DNA from 2 places in the Eubacterium sp. AF19-12LB genome. Region 2 is predicted to be linked to the other one. Evidence: predicted binding sites of a transcription regulator. Region 2 holds the regulator's gene; the other holds the start of a gene.
What was found. Region 2 encodes HrcA, which represses chaperone genes, less so after heat shock. Its sites were predicted from a motif close to TGTTAGCACTCNNNNNNNNNGAGTGCTAACA; they were not measured.
Positions count from the first base shown of each region.

Region 1: the regulator HrcA is predicted to act here: its motif matches at 3,462-3,492, upstream of clpB (ATP-dependent chaperone ClpB).

Region 1 is NZ_QUGP01000005.1:195,981-203,516, reverse strand. Features, by position in the region: gene thiM (hydroxyethylthiazole kinase) at 1-429, shown strand, start outside; gene thiE (thiamine phosphate synthase) at 416-1,054, shown strand; gene thiD (bifunctional hydroxymethylpyrimidine kinase/phosphomethylpyrimidine kinase) at 1,148-1,951, shown strand; gene thiC (phosphomethylpyrimidine synthase ThiC) at 1,967-3,277, shown strand; gene clpB (ATP-dependent chaperone ClpB) at 3,584-6,160, shown strand; gene DWX29_RS06875 (polysaccharide deacetylase family protein) at 6,429-7,139, shown strand; gene DWX29_RS06870 (small multi-drug export protein) at 7,291-7,536, shown strand, end outside.
Region 2 is NZ_QUGP01000003.1:247,160-256,175, reverse strand. Features, by position in the region: gene dnaK (molecular chaperone DnaK) at 1-1,301, opposite strand, end outside; gene grpE (nucleotide exchange factor GrpE) at 1,388-2,029, opposite strand; gene hrcA (heat-inducible transcriptional repressor HrcA) at 2,043-3,083, opposite strand; gene hemW (radical SAM family heme chaperone HemW) at 3,507-4,865, opposite strand; gene lepA (translation elongation factor 4) at 4,925-6,739, opposite strand; gene DWX29_RS04265 (Gfo/Idh/MocA family oxidoreductase) at 7,152-8,123, opposite strand; gene rpiA (ribose 5-phosphate isomerase A) at 8,186-8,842, opposite strand; gene DWX29_RS04255 (MurR/RpiR family transcriptional regulator) at 8,956-9,016, opposite strand, start outside.

The DNA of each region.
Region 1 (7,536 bases), on a different contig from region 2:
ACAACAAAAGGTGTAGATGCTGATGTAGCAGATGCAGTGACCGAAGAAAATTTGGAAAATTCAATTAAATTTATAAAAGAATTTGCAAAAAAGAGTGAAACAATAATAGCAATTACAGGAGCAATTGATTTAGTAAGCGATGGAAAAAGATGTTTTGTTATAAGAAATGGTCGTCCTGAAATGGGAAAAATAACAGGAACAGGATGTCAGCTTTCAGGAATGATGACAGCATTTTTAGTAGCAAATCCTAACGAACAGTTAGAGGCAGCTGCAGCAGCAGTTTGTACAATGGGTCTTGCAGGTGAAATCGGATGGAGTTATATGAAAGAGGGAGACGGTAATTCTACATATAGAAATAGAATTATTGATGCAATCTATAATATGGATAAGGAAACTCTCGATAAAGGAGCAAAATATGAAATTAGATAAAAAAGATTTGTTATTGTATGCAGTAACAGACAGATATTGGTTAAACGGAAGAACTTTATACGAAGTAGTAAAAGAAAGTCTTGACGGAGGAGTTACTTTTCTTCAGTTAAGAGAGAAAAAATTAGATGAGGAGCATTTCCTTGAAGAGGCAAAAGAATTACAGAAGTTATGCAAAGAATATAAAGTACCTTTCATTATAAATGATAATGTGGATATTGCTGTAGAAATAGGAGCAGACGGAGTCCATGTAGGACAAAGTGATATGGAAGCAGGTATGGTAAGAGAAAAATTAGGACCTGATAAAATCATAGGTGTATCCGCACAGACAGTAGAACAGGCACTTTTGGCAGAAAAAAGAGGTGCAGATTATCTTGGAGTAGGAGCAGTATTTCCGACAAATTCAAAAGATGATGCAAAAGAAGTAACGTATGAAACTTTGAAAGAAATATGTGAAGCAGTGTCAATTCCTGTTGTAGCAATAGGTGGAATAACTCATGATAACATTAAAGAATTAACAGGAAGTAAAATAGACGGAATTGCAGTAATTAGTGCAATTTATGGAGCAAATAATATAAAAAATGCAGCTAGTGGCTTAAAAGAAGAAATAAGCAAAATTGTAGAATAATATTATCAGGTAAAGTAAGACTAGAGAACATATATAGAATTACTATATATGTGACAAAAAAGAAAATTAAATAATAAATAGTAGGAGAATTATATGAAGACAGCCCTTACAATTGCAGGAAGTGATTCAAGTGGTGGAGCAGGTATTCAGGCAGATATAAAGACGATGATGGCAAATGGAGTGTATGCTATGAGTGCCATTACAGCCTTAACTGCTCAAAATACTACAGGTGTGGCGGCAATACAGAATGCAACACCTGAATTTCTGGCACAGGAAATTGACTGCATATTTACGGATATTGAACCGGATGCAGTTAAAGTAGGAATGGTTTCAGAGAAAGAACTTATAAAAGTTATTTCTGATAAATTAAAACAATATAAAGCGAAAAATATTGTTATTGATCCGGTAATGGTGGCAACAAGTGGCGCAAGGCTTATTAATGAAGATGCTGTAGACACATTAAAAAAAGAATTGTTTCATTTGGCAACGATTCTTACTCCAAATATTCCGGAGGCAGAAGAACTGGCCCAAATAAAAATAAACAACTCAAAAGATATGATAAAGGCAGCAGAAAAAATTGCAAAAACATATAACTGTGCAGTCCTTTGCAAAGGAGGACATAACCAAAATGATGCCAGCGATTTATTATATAAAGATAATGAATTCAAATGGTTTCATGGGAAAAGAATAGATAATCCAAATACCCATGGAACAGGGTGTACATTATCATCGGCAATAGCATCAAATCTGGCAAAAGGATATGATTTGGAAGAATCAGTTTTTAGAGCCAAAGAGTATATTTCAGGAGCATTAGCAGCTATGCTTGATTTAGGAAAGGAAAGTGGACCTATGAATCATGGATTTGCTATTACAAATGAATATACTAAAGTAAAATAATAAAGGAGAATTACGATGGAAGAAAGATTATATGCAACACAGATGGAAGCTGCAAGAAAAGGAATTGTAACAAAGGAATTAGAAATTGTAGCAAAAAAAGAAAAAATGGAAGTAAAGGAGCTTTTACCTCTTGTAGCAAGTGGTAAAGTTGTAATTCCTGCTAATAAGAATCATAAGTGTCTCGATCCTGAAGGAATAGGTTCTATGTTAAAAACAAAGATTAACGTAAATCTTGGAATTTCTAAGGATTGCAAAGATTATGATGTTGAAATGGAAAAAGTTATGTCAGCCGTAAAGATGGGTGGCGAAGCAATCATGGATTTATCAAGTCATGGAAACACACAGCCATTTCGTAAAAAACTTACAAGTGAATGTCCTGCAATGATAGGAACAGTACCTGTATATGATAGTGTAATTCATTATCAGAGAGACTTGGATACTTTAACAGCAAAAGATTTTATAGATGTAGTACGTTTACATGCACAGGATGGTGTTGATTTTGTTACACTTCATTGTGGAATTACAAGAAAAACAATAGAGCAGATTCGCAAACATAAAAGAAAAATGAATATTGTATCAAGAGGAGGTTCACTTGTTTTTGCATGGATGTGCATGACAGGAGAAGAAAATCCGTTCTACGAATACTATGATGAAATTCTTGATATATGTAGAGAATATGATGTTACTGTTTCATTAGGAGATGCCTGCAGACCGGGTTGTCTTGCAGATGCAACAGATGTATGTCAGATTGAAGAACTTGTTCGTCTTGGAGAATTAACTAAGAGAGCATGGGAAAAAGATGTTCAGGTTATGGTTGAAGGACCGGGACATGTACCAATGGATCAGATAGCAGCTAACATGAAAGTTCAGCAGACAATTTGTATGGGAGCACCATTTTATGTTTTAGGACCTTTAGTTACAGATATAGCACCCGGATATGATCATATAACAGCAGCTATTGGTGGTGCAATTGCAGCAATGAGTGGAGCAGCTTTCCTTTGCTATGTTACACCTGCAGAACATTTGGCACTTCCAAATTTAGATGATGTAAAGCAGGGAATAATTGCAAGTAAAATCGCAGCTCATGCAGCTGATATCGCAAAAGGCGTAAGAGGCGCAAGAGATATAGATGATAAAATGGGAGATGCAAGACGAGTTTTAGATTGGGATGCTCAGTGGGAATGCGCACTTGATCCTGAAACTGCAAAAGCAATTAGAGCAGACAGAGCACCTGAACATGAAGATACATGTTCAATGTGCGGCAAATTCTGTGCAGTCCGTAGTATGAACAAAGCTTTAAATGGAGAACATATAGATATACTCTAAACTTTAATGAAATTAAGGCGGATAATAATACGTAAATACATAGTATATAAGATGTCAGGGTAAGCAAACCTATGATTTAATGACTACGGCTTGCTCTGTGCTACATAAAAGGAACTGTTGCGTTATTGATATGTAACAGTTCTTTTTATGAAAACAAAAGAAAAACTAAAAAAATTAAAAAAATAATTAGCACTCACTCTTGACGAGTGCTAACAAAAGTGCTATAACGTATTTGTAGGAAAGGAAAATCCTAAGAAAGAGAGTGAAGAACTAATATTTAAAACAGAAGTTAAGGAGGTATAGAAGATGAACATTAGTAAATTTACACAGAAGTCAATTGAAGCAGTTCAGAACTGTGAAAAGGTTGCTGAGGAATTTGGTAATCAGGAAATTGATCAGGAACATTTAATATACAGCCTTGTTAATTTAGAAGACAGTCTGATTTTAAAATTAGTTGAAAAGATGGAAATCCAGACAACACATTTTAAAAACAGAATTGAAGATTATGTTAGTAAGAAACCTAAAGTACAAGGTGGACAGAGGTATATTAGTCAGAGTCTTAATTCAGCATTGCTAGCAGCAGAAGATGAAGCAAAGAGAATGGGAGATGAATATGTTTCAGTTGAACATTTATTCCTTGCTATGATTGCTAAGCCAAATAAAGAAGTTAAAGAATTTTTCAAAGAATATGGTATTACAAGGGAAAGATTCTTAAAGGTATTAGCTGAGATAAGAGGAAATCAGAGAGTAACAAATGATAATCCTGAGGCTACTTATGATGCACTTGGAAAATATGGACAGGATTTGGTTGAGAGAGCAAGAAATCAAAAGTTAGACCCTGTTATTGGAAGAGACAGTGAAATTAGAAATGTAATTCGTATATTGTCAAGAAAGACAAAAAATAACCCTGTTTTAATCGGTGAACCCGGTGTAGGTAAAACAGCAGCAGTAGAAGGTTTGGCTCAAAGAATTGTAAGTGGAGATGTTCCGGATGGATTGAAGGATAAAAAGATATTTTCACTTGATTTAGGAGCATTGGTAGCAGGTGCTAAATACAGAGGTGAATTTGAAGAGCGTTTAAAAGCTGTACTTGAAGATGTAAAGAACAGTAACGGAGAGATAATTTTATTTATTGATGAGTTACACACAATTGTCGGCGCAGGAAAAACAGATGGTGCAATGGATGCAGGTAATATGTTAAAACCTATGCTTGCAAGAGGTGAACTTCATTGTATCGGTGCAACAACACTTGATGAATATAGACAATATATTGAAAAGGATAAGGCTTTAGAAAGACGTTTCCAACCTGTTATGGTCAATGAACCAACAGTGGAGGATACAATTTCAATTTTAAGAGGATTGAAAGAAAGATATGAAGTCTTCCACGGAGTTAAAATTACAGATAGTGCATTAGTTTCAGCAGCAACATTATCTGACCGTTATATAACTGACAGATTTTTGCCTGATAAGGCAATTGACCTTGTTGATGAAGCTTGCGCGATGATAAAAACAGAACTTGATTCAATGCCTACAGAACTTGATGAACTTAGAAGAAAAGTTATGCAGATGGAAATTGAAGAGGCAGCCTTAAAGAAGGAAACCGATAATTTGAGCAAAGAAAGATTAGAGGAACTTCAAAAAGAATTAGCTGAACTTAGAGATGCATTTAACAATAAGAAAGCTCAGTGGGAAAACGAAAAGAATTCTGTAAACAAATTACAGGAACTTCGTGAACAGGTTGAACAGGTCAAGAAAGAAATACAGATTGCCCAGAGCAAGTATGATCTTGAAAAGATGGCTGAGTTACAATATGGTAGATTACCTCAGTTACAGAAACAGTTAGAAAGTGAAGAGGCAAATGTAAAAAATAAAGATTTGTCTTTGGTACGTGAAAGTGTTACAGATGAAGAAATTGCAAAAATCATTTCACGTTGGACAGGAATACCTGTTGCTAAACTGACAGAAACAGAAAGAAATAAAACTCTTCATTTGGATGAACAGTTACACAAACGTGTAATTGGACAGGATGAAGCAGTTACAAAGATTACTGAATCAATAATCAGATCAAAGGCGGGAATAAAAGATCCTGGTAAACCAATAGGTTCGTTCCTGTTTTTAGGACCTACAGGTGTAGGTAAAACAGAACTTGCTAAAGCACTTGCACAGAATTTATTTGACGATGAGACAAATATGGTTCGTATTGATATGAGTGAATATATGGAAAAATATTCAGTGTCAAGATTAATCGGAGCGCCTCCGGGATATGTTGGATATGATGAAGGCGGTCAGCTTACTGAAGCAGTTCGTAGAAAACCATATTCGGTAGTACTTTTTGATGAAATTGAAAAGGCTCATCCGGATGTATTTAATGTATTATTACAGGTATTAGACGATGGTAGAATTACAGATTCTCAGGGCAGAACAGTGGACTTTAAAAACACAATATTAATTATGACGTCAAATATTGGTTCTTCATATTTGCTTGAAGGAATCAATGACAATGGTGATATAAAGCCTGAGGCAGAAGAGATGGTTATGAATGATTTGAGAAATCATTTCAGACCTGAATTCTTAAACAGATTAGACGAAATTATTATGTTTAAACCACTTACCCGTGATAATATTGGCGGAATTGTAGATTTAATAGTTGCAAATTTGAATGAAAGACTTGCAGACAAAGATTTACATTTAGTGCTTACAGACGAGGCAAAGAAATTTGTCGCAGATAATGGATATGATCCGGTTTATGGTGCAAGACCGCTTAAGAGATATTTACAGAAGAATGTAGAAACCTTAGTAGCAAAGATTATTTTACAAGGAGATGTAAATATGGGAGATACTATTACGGTTGATGCAAAAGATGGAAAACTGATTATAAGATAAAGATATCAGACAAAGATATCAGACAAAGGTCTTTCGACCACTTATAAGCAAACTTATGTGGGCTTAGGTCTTTTTGACTCTGGTATTATATAAAAGCTGAATTATTAGCATAAAATATGAGCGTGTGTAATAACAGGAATCGTATTAACATGTTGGTAATTCAGCTTTTTATTTTGTTTAAAACGTCCTATTAAACATATTCCACTTTACAAATATATATAATTTAAAGAAGATAAAAAAACATAAAAATAAGATTTAGAGGATTTAAATGAAGTTAAAAAAATGGTGGGTTATTGCATTAATTATGATATTGCCGCTTTTATTTATAATGGGAAATTTGAAGAAAAAAACTATAGAAACAGCAGAAAATAATTTGAAAACAATAAATAAATATAAAAACATAAAGAGGGTTGCGTTAACTTTTGATGACGGACCAAGCAGTGAATGTACCCCAAGACTGTTAGATATTATGAAAAAAGAAAATGTAAAGGCGACGTTTTTTTTAGTTGGGAAAAATATAAAAGAAAACGAAGATATTGTTATAAGAATGAAAAATGAAGGACATCTGATTGGAAATCATACATTTAATCATAGTCAGTTAACGAAATTAGGATTTGATGAGGCGGTAGAGGAGATTAATACTACAAATGCATGGATTACAAATATTTCAGGATATACCCCGGAATACATACGTCCACCGTTTGGCAGTTTTACTGATGAACTTTTAAGCGAAACATCAATGTCTGTAGTTATGTGGAATGTTGACCCGTTAGATTGGAAATATAAAAATAAGGACATTGTAACTGATAAAATTTTAAAAAACGTAAAAAATGGAGATATTATTTTAATGCATGACATATTTGAAAGCTCTGTTGATGCAGCACAAACGGTTATAAAAGAATTAAAGAAACAGGATTATGTATTTGTTACAGTTGATAAAATGAATTCAAATAAGCAAATTATAAGAAGAGATAAATAGTAAATAAAAAAATAAGATTGCTTAATTTGGGGTCATTATTAACGTAGAGAAGCAACAAAGCAATCCACAAAAGGACTTGTGAAAAACAATAGGTAATGTTATACTTCAAAATGCTGGTATAGTATTAGAAAAATTATTTAAGGAGAGTTTTATGTTAAATTACATCATAATATTTTTGATTTCAATGGTTCCTCTTGTTGAACTTAGAGGAGCGTTAATTTATTCACAGGCAATTGGAATGCCTTTATTAGCTTCTTATATTATCTGTGTTATAGGAAATATGCTTCCGGTTCCAATCATTTATCTTTTTGCGAGAAAAGTATTGATTTGGGGAAAAGATAAAAAACATATTGGAAAATTCTTTACTTTTTGTATAGAAAAGGGCGAAAAAGGCGGA
Region 2 (9,016 bases):
CCATCAAGTCTGAACTGTCCAAGGCTCTTGTTATCTCTTGCGAACTGTCTTTCACCCTGTACTACGTTGATATCAACGGCTGTCTGGTTATCTGTTGCTGTTGAGAATGTCTGGCTCTTCTTTGTAGGAATTGTTGTATTTCTTTCAATTAATCTTGTTGCGATACCACCCATTGTTTCAATTGATAATGAAAGTGGAGTAACATCAAGAAGTAAGATTTCGCCTGCGCCTGCATCACCTGCAAGTTTACCACCCTGAATTGATGCACCGATTGCTACACATTCATCAGGATTCAAACTCTTAGATGGTTCATGACCTGTAAGTTGTTTAACCTTATCCTGTACTGCAGGGATTCTTGTTGAACCACCAACTAATAATACCTTTCCAAGTTCAGATGCTGTAATTCCGGCATCTCTTAATGCATTCTGTACAGGAACTGCTGTTCTTTCAACTAATGCTCTTGTTAATTCATCAAATTTAGCTCTTGTAAGAGTTAAATCAAAATGCTGTGGTCCTTCAGCTGTTACTGTAATGTAAGGGATGTTAATGTTTGTCTGTGTTGCTGAAGAAAGTTCCTTCTTAGCTTTTTCTGCTGCTTCTTTAATTCTCTGAAGTGCCATCTTATCTGTTGTAAGGTCTACACCTGTCTTTGTCTTGAAGTCAGAAATCATATAATTTGTAATTGCTTCATCAAAGTCATCACCACCAAGTCTGTTATCACCTGAAGTTGATAATACTTCGATTACACCATCACCAATTTCGATAATAGATACATCAAATGTACCACCACCTAAATCGTATACCATAATCTTCTGTTCTTTTTCATTATCAAGACCATAAGCTAATGCTGCAGCTGTTGGCTCGTTGATAATTCTCTTTACATCAAGTCCTGCAATCTTACCTGCATCTTTTGTTGCCTGTCTCTGTGCATCATTGAAGTAAGCAGGTACTGTAATAACAGCTTCTGATACCTTTTCACCTAAGTAAGCTTCAGCATCACCTTTTAACTTCTGAAGAATCATTGCTGAAATTTCCTGTGGTGTATATTTCTTATCATCAATTGCTACTTTGTAATCTGTTCCCATATGTCTCTTAATTGAAGAGATTGTCTTGTCAGCGTTTGTAACTGCCTGACGTTTAGCTGTTTCACCAACTAATCTTTCACCTGATTTTGCAAATGCTACTACTGATGGAGTTGTTCTAACACCTTCTGCATTTGTAATAACTGTAGGTTTTCCACCTTCCATAACTGCTACACATGAATTTGTAGTTCCTAAGTCAATACCAATAATCTTTCCCATGATATATTTCCTCCTAAATTGATAATTTTCTTATTTCTCGGTTTTCCGAGTTCAAATATATGTTAAATAATTTCTTATTTGTAAAATTAATTAGCTACCTTAACCATGCTATGTCTTATAACACTGTCTCTATATTTATAGCCTTTCTGGAATTCCTCAACAACAACATTTTCTTCTAATTCGTCATTGTCTTCATGCATTACTGCATTGTGTAATTCCGGATCAAACTGTTGGCCTTTAGCTTCAATGACTGTAACTCCCATTTCTTCAAATGCTGTCATCAACTGCTTATATATTAAATTCATTCCCTGACCTGTTGGTGATTTTTGTTCTTCTTCTGATAATGCTGCGATACCTCTTTCAAAGTTATCCACAATCGGAAGAAGTTTTTCAATAATTGATCTTGCACCAACTTCAAACATTGCTGATTTTTCTTTTTCGCTACGGTTTCTGTAGTTTTGGAATTCAGCCATAAGTCTTTTATGTTTATCAGTTAATTCTTCTATCTGCTGGTCTTTCTTATCTTTCTTTCCAAATATTTTTTTCTTTTCTTTTTTGTCTGAAGAATTTTTATCTTCTGCTTCTTTTTTGTCTTTATCTTCTTTAGTATCTTCTGTTGTTTCTTTTTCAGTTTCTACTGTTTCATTTGTATCTTCTACTGTTTCTTCTTCAGTTTCAGATTTTTCTACCTTTTCTTCTTCAGGCATATCGTTAATATTCTTTTCCATTGGACCTTCCTTTCTATTCGTCTTCCTTCTTGAAAGCATCGCTTAACTGGCCCTTAACTGTTCTTAATGTCTCTACAACTTTCTCATAATCCATTCGCTTCGGACCTATAACTCCGATGGTACCTTTAATGCCATCTTCTAATTCATAAGTTGCTGTTACAACACTACAATCCTTCATTCCTTCTACCGGAGTTTCTTCACCGATATAAACCTGAATTCCTGTTTCATTATCATTTACCAAATTGGTTAATGGCTTCTTTTCTTCAAATGTTGAAAGCAACAAACTTGCATTCTCGTTACTGCTTAATTCAGGATACTTCAAAATATTCGTTGCACCTGATGTATAAATCTTCATCTGTGCTTCTGATGCAATGGCTTCTGTAATTGCCTGTAACACATCTGTTACTAATTCTTTATGTTCACCTGCATTAGATGTAAGTGTTGAAATAACAGCTATGTTAATCTGCTCAACTGCTAATCCTGCAAGACTTGTATTGAGTGCCACATTAAGTCTCAAAACCATTTCTTCATTAATCTGATCTTTAACTTTTATAATCTTGTTTACTACTCTGTTTCTTCCCGAAACAACAATACATAAAATCTGATTGTCATCCATAAGTGACAGCTGAATGAATTTTATCTTATCTTCGTTATCCCTTGATGTTGAAATCATTGTTGCATAATTAGTATTGGTTGCAAGCATCTTCGCCATATTCTGAAGAAGGGTTTCAACCTTATCAACCTTTTCAAATAAAAGGTTTTCTCTTTCAGTTACTTTCTTTTCTCTGTTGTCTAATTCCTGAACTTTTTCTTTCATTAAATCGTCAACATAAAGTCTGTAACCTTTATCTGTAGGAATTCGTCCTGCTGATGTATGAGGCTGAACTATATATCCCATCTCTTCTAAGTCAGCCATCTCATTACGAATGGTTGCTGAACTTAAGTTAAGATCTGTATACTTAGAAATGGTTCTTGAACCAACGGGCTCGCCTGTTTCCAAATAGTTACGAATGACTGCCTGTAATATTTTTACTTTTCTCTCTGTCAGTTCCATATTCCATCTCCTTTCTACTTTATTAGCACTCGTTAGTTTTGAGTGCTAACATCTTTCATAAATTAAAATAGCACCCACCATATTATTTGTCAACATTTTTGCAAAAAAAATTATAGAAACTTTTGTAAATAATTTGTGAACATAGAAAAATAGCACAAACCTTAAGGATGTATATAATATCGAAAGAACGCTTTCGCTGCTTGCAATTAAAAATGTATATAATATCGAAAGAACGCTTTCGCTGCTTGCCGCTCGTAGCAGTTCTAATGTTCCACCATATGGTCTGACATTAGAACCTTCGGTTCTAGTCATTCCATATGATGGAACATTGAACCGACGGCGGCAAATGCTCTTTCGGTATTATATACATTTATCCGGTTTGTGCTATGATTTTTATTAGTATTAAATAGAATATTTTCCATATTATAATAAAAACTCTGATAATACTACATTGCTTACATCAATTCCTCTTTCGGTAAGTTTTATATTGTCGTTTTCGGTTTTCAATAATTTCTCCTGTGTGAGTTTTTCTAAGACATTACCGTATACGTTTTCTATTTTCTTATTAAAAAGTGTTTCAAATTTAGTTTTGTTTACTCCTTCCATCATTCTAAGGCCTAAAAACATAAATTCTTCCATCTGATCATTTTTAGAGAGTCTTTCAATATTTTTATGAATTGAACCCAATCTGTTATAACCAGTATCAAAGTCTGTATCATTATCACTTTCCTTTTGATAAATTTTTTCTTTGAATACAGATTCATCTTCTCTTGATTGTTGATTATTATTTTCAAATTCATAATCATCTTCATCTTCAAATAAATAATCCATCATTTCTTCACTTCCATATTGAAAAGCTGTCATTTCATCCATATTATCTTCGCAATTGTATATTTCATTTATGAAAGCAATGTACTTATTTAAATCTGAAATATTATTATATCTTTCATTTTCTAATAAAGAAGCTGCTCCTATTCCAAAGCCAATATAATTTTTTCTCTGCCAATATCCTACGTTGTGTCTACATTCCATGCCTTCTTTACTATAATTTGATATTTCATATCTGTGATATCCATTTTCTTCTAAGATATTCTTTGTCATGTAATACATTTCACGCTCAGTATCTTCATCAGGAAGTATATCCTTTCCCTGCAATGCTGCTTCATTTACCCTGTCATACATTATCGTGCCTTCTTCTACTATAAGGCTATACGCTGATATATGCTCTGGATTCAAGGCAACTACCTTTTCTAGAGTTTCATTATATGATGAAATCGTTTGGCCCGGAAGTGCACTCATTAAGTCAATGTTAATATTGTCAAATCCACATTCTCTTGCTATTCGATAATTATCCAAAAACTCCTGCCATGTGTGTATTCTTCCGATGCTTTTTAATTCATCATCATTTGCCGACTGAAGTCCTATGCTTAATCTGTTCACTCCGGTTTTCTTGTAAACTTCTAATTTTTCTCTTGTCAAAGTGCCCGGATTACATTCTATTGTTATTTCTGCATTTTCATTTATATTTGCATATTTTTTTACTGCATTCATTATGCATTCAAATAAATGTGATTCCAATATAGAAGGGGTTCCTCCTCCAAAAAAGATTGAATCTACTTCATATCCATTCAAAATATTTTTTGACAATTCAATTTCTTTTATTAACGCATCCACATACTCCTCTTTAGTTTTGCAATCTGCCCTGTCGGAGAGAAAATCACAATAATCACATTTTTTTACGCAAAACGGAATATGGATATATATTTCTAAATGTTTGCTCATTTTTACCTCTCTTTTCAACTAATAAGGTCCCTCTGCCTGCTGCAAAGATACCTTTTATATTAATCTTCGTCCAATTTGAGTACTGCCATAAATGCTTCCTGTGGTATTTCAACGTTACCAACCTGACGCATTCTCTTCTTTCCTTCTTTCTGTTTTTCAAGAAGTTTTTTCTTACGTGAAATATCGCCACCATAACATTTAGCTAAAACATCTTTTCGCATTGCCTTAACTGTTTCTCTCGCAATTACTTTACTTCCAACTGCTGCCTGAATTGGAATTTCAAATAACTGACGTGGTATTTCATTTTTAAGTTTCTCGCACATTTTTCTGCCTCGTTCATATGCTGTAACATCCGGAACTATAAATGAAAGTGCATCCACTTCTTCCTTATTAATAAGAATATCAAGTTTAACTAACTTAGCTGCTTCATATCCTTTCAATTCATAATCAAATGACGCATATCCTCTTGAGCGGGATTTAAGTGCATCAAAGAAATCATATATTATTTCATTTAACGGAATATCGTATTCGAGTAATGCTCTTGAACCTTCTACATATTCCATTCCTATATATGTTCCTCTTCTTTGCTGACATAATTCCATAATAGCACCGATAAATTCAGTTGTTACCATTATTTCCGCATGAACAATAGGTTCTTCCATATGCTCAATTTCACTTGGGTCAGGCAAATTAGAAGGATTTGTAAGTTCTATAACACTTCCATCATTTTTATATATTTTGTAAATAACACTAGGTGCAGTTGTAACTAAATCAAGATTGTACTCACGCTCAAGTCTTTCCTGTACAATTTCCAAATGAAGCAATCCTAAAAATCCGCATCTGAAGCCAAATCCTAATGCAAGTGATGTTTCAGGTTCATACTGCAAAGCTGCATCATTTAACTGTAATTTTTCAAGAGCATCTCTTAAATCAGGATATTTTGCTCCATCTGCCGGATAAAGTCCACAGTAAACCATAGGATTAACTTTTTTGTATCCGGGAAGTGGTTCTGCACAAGGATTATCTGCATTAGTAATAGTGTCACCTACTCGCGTATCTTTTACGTTTTTGATGCTGGCTGTAATATATCCAACCATGCCTGCACTAAGTTCATCACATGGAATAAACTGTCCTGCTCCAAAATATCCTACTTCAACTACATTTGCTGTTGCTCCCGTAGCCATCATTTTTATATTCATACCTGCTTTTACAACACCATGTTTTAAACGGCAAAAAACAATAACTCCCTTATACGCATCATATAAGCTGTCAAATATTAATGCCTGAAGTGGTGCGTCAACATCTCCCTGTGGTGCCGGTATTTTTTCCACTATCTGTTCTAATACTTCTTCTATATTTAATCCTGTTTTTGCTGAAATAAGTGGTGCATCATGAGCTTCAAGTCCGATTACATCTTCTATTTCATTTATAACTCTTTCAGGATCTGCACTAGGCAAATCTATCTTGTTGATAACAGGGAATACTTCCAAGTCATGATCAAGTGCCATATAAACATTTGCCAAAGTCTGTGCTTCTACACCCTGTGCTGCATCGACAACAAGGATTGCACCATCACATGCTGCAAGGCTTCGTGATACTTCATAGTTAAAATCGACATGTCCCGGTGTATCGATAAGGTTAAAAATGTATTCTTCTCCATCTTTTGCCTTATATACCGTTCTTACTGCCTGTGACTTAATCGTTATTCCACGTTCTCTCTCTAGTTCCATATTATCAAGAACCTGTGCCTGCATTTCTCTGCTTGTTAACAATCCTGTTTTTTCAATAATTCTATCTGCCAAAGTTGACTTTCCATGGTCAATATGGGCAATAATGCAAAAGTTTCTTATTTTACTCTGATCAATGTGAGCCACTGTTGTTCCTCCATATTGTTTTATATTAGTTTCTTGTTTGATTATGTTCTATTTTAAATATAATGCATACTTTTCCATACTATCGCTCATTATAGCATATTATAAAACTATTTTCCATCGTGTTCTTTCAGATAAACTATGTAATGAGGTTGGTAATTTTGAGTCAAGATATATATACGAAACACATGACGAATATGTTGTTCTTCATTTAGTTTCCCAGAACAACGGGATTACTTTTATTCCTGATAAATTTTATATGTCGAGACCTTACAATAATTTAAAAGCCACCTCATGCAACAATAGTATTCTTTAACGTAGAAAAGGTAAATAATCAAATATCTACTAAAAAAATATACTATCATAAGCATATAGTGGCTTTTAATCTATAACTTGTGGCATTACATAATTTTACTTATTCAAAATCGTAAACCATTCCCCACTGATTTCTAACTGAAGTAAGAGTTTCCATTACATCTCTTACGATCTGAAGATTTTCCTGTCCTGAATTATTATTAATATATTCTTCCATATCCATAACTTCATATTGAAGTGCTTTTTTCGTATCACCTTCGTCTATAACCTCAGTATGTCCGTCAGCAGTATATGTAATTGTTGCTTTTTGAGCTCTTGGATATTCATCTATCTGTATATATCCCTTTTCTCCTGAAATAACACCTCTTTTTGGTTGTTTTGCTCTCATTGTAAGTGCAATAACAGACATTTGCCCATCATTATTTTTTAAAATAATTCCACTTGTTTCATCAACTCCTGTTTCAAAATAATTTGCAGTAGTAAGAATAACATTTGGTTTGCTTTCCATAAAATATCTGGCAAATGATACTGCATATACTCCTATATCAAGCAATGCCCCACCTGCTAATGATTTTGAGAAAAATCTGTTATTTACATCATATTCCTTGCAGCTTCCAAAATTAACCTGCACCATTTTTACCTTTCCTATTTCACCATCTTCTATCATTTTCTTTATCTTCTTATATAAAGGCATGTGAAGAAGTGTCACGCCATCACATATAACTAAATTATTTTTCTTTGCCACCTTGACGCATTCTTCTAACTGTCTGCTGTTTACCGTAATTGCCTTTTCACAAAATACATGCTTTCCTGACTTTAATGATTTAAGCATCATTTCATAATGCATATTGTGTGGAGTCGCAATGTATACTATATGAATATTCTTATCTGATAGCATTTCATCTAAATCATTATATGCATGTTCTATTTTATATTCTTTGGCAAAATTTTCAGCCTTCTCAAGCGAACTTCCACACACTCCATAAACAGTTCCATCTACTGCCCACAAAGCCTCTGCCATTTCACTGCCAATCCATCCTGTACCAACTATTCCCCAGTTTAAATTACTCATGATTATCCTCCTAACTTAATATCCACATTTTTCAAATTGCTTTTGTATAACACCACAATCTTTTAATCTATTACACGAATGCCACTTTCTCCTGCAATTAATGCTTTTGACACTATATTATAAAATAATGATGTTTCTACTATGCCTGTTATGTGCTTTAATTTTTCATCTAATGCTTTTACATCCTGCCCTTTTTCAAAGTACGCATTCATAAGATAGTTTCCGTCATCACTTAATAAAGTTCCCATTTTCATTTCTGTTGAACGTTCTTCTACTTTTGCTCCCATTTCTTCTAATTTAGATTTAACATATTCTTTTGCACTTTTTATTACTTCCACTGCAACTGCATGTTCAAATGTTAACTCATCTGAATATTTTTCTTCATCCGCTAATATCACATAATCTTTTGCCATAACAGCTACTATTTTTTCTCTTGTAAAAATTCCGCCATCAGTCTTTAACGCATTAAGATTTTTGTCAATCTCATTGCATCCGTCAAACGCAATATCAATTTGCTTAACAAATTCTAATGGTAATACTTCTATTCCTGCTTTGACACATAAATTCATTGTATCTTCGCTAGGTGTAACTGCTTTAACTTTCTTATTTCCATTTTTTAGTTCTTCAATAAGAAAAGCTATTGTTCTTCCTCCACCAAGTCCTATAACCATTCCATCTTTAATCATTTCATAAGCTGCTTTTGCACATTTTTGTTTCATTTTATAATTCCTCCTGTTAATATGTATTGCCCCCTCCCTTCGGTCGGCGGCTATTCGTCGGAAACATTTATAGAAAATGAACTTCGTTCATTTTCTATAAATGTTTCCTCCTCTTATAATTTTTCATCTGCCATAAGATTTTCACATTTGCTTAATCTTTCATAACTTTTCTGC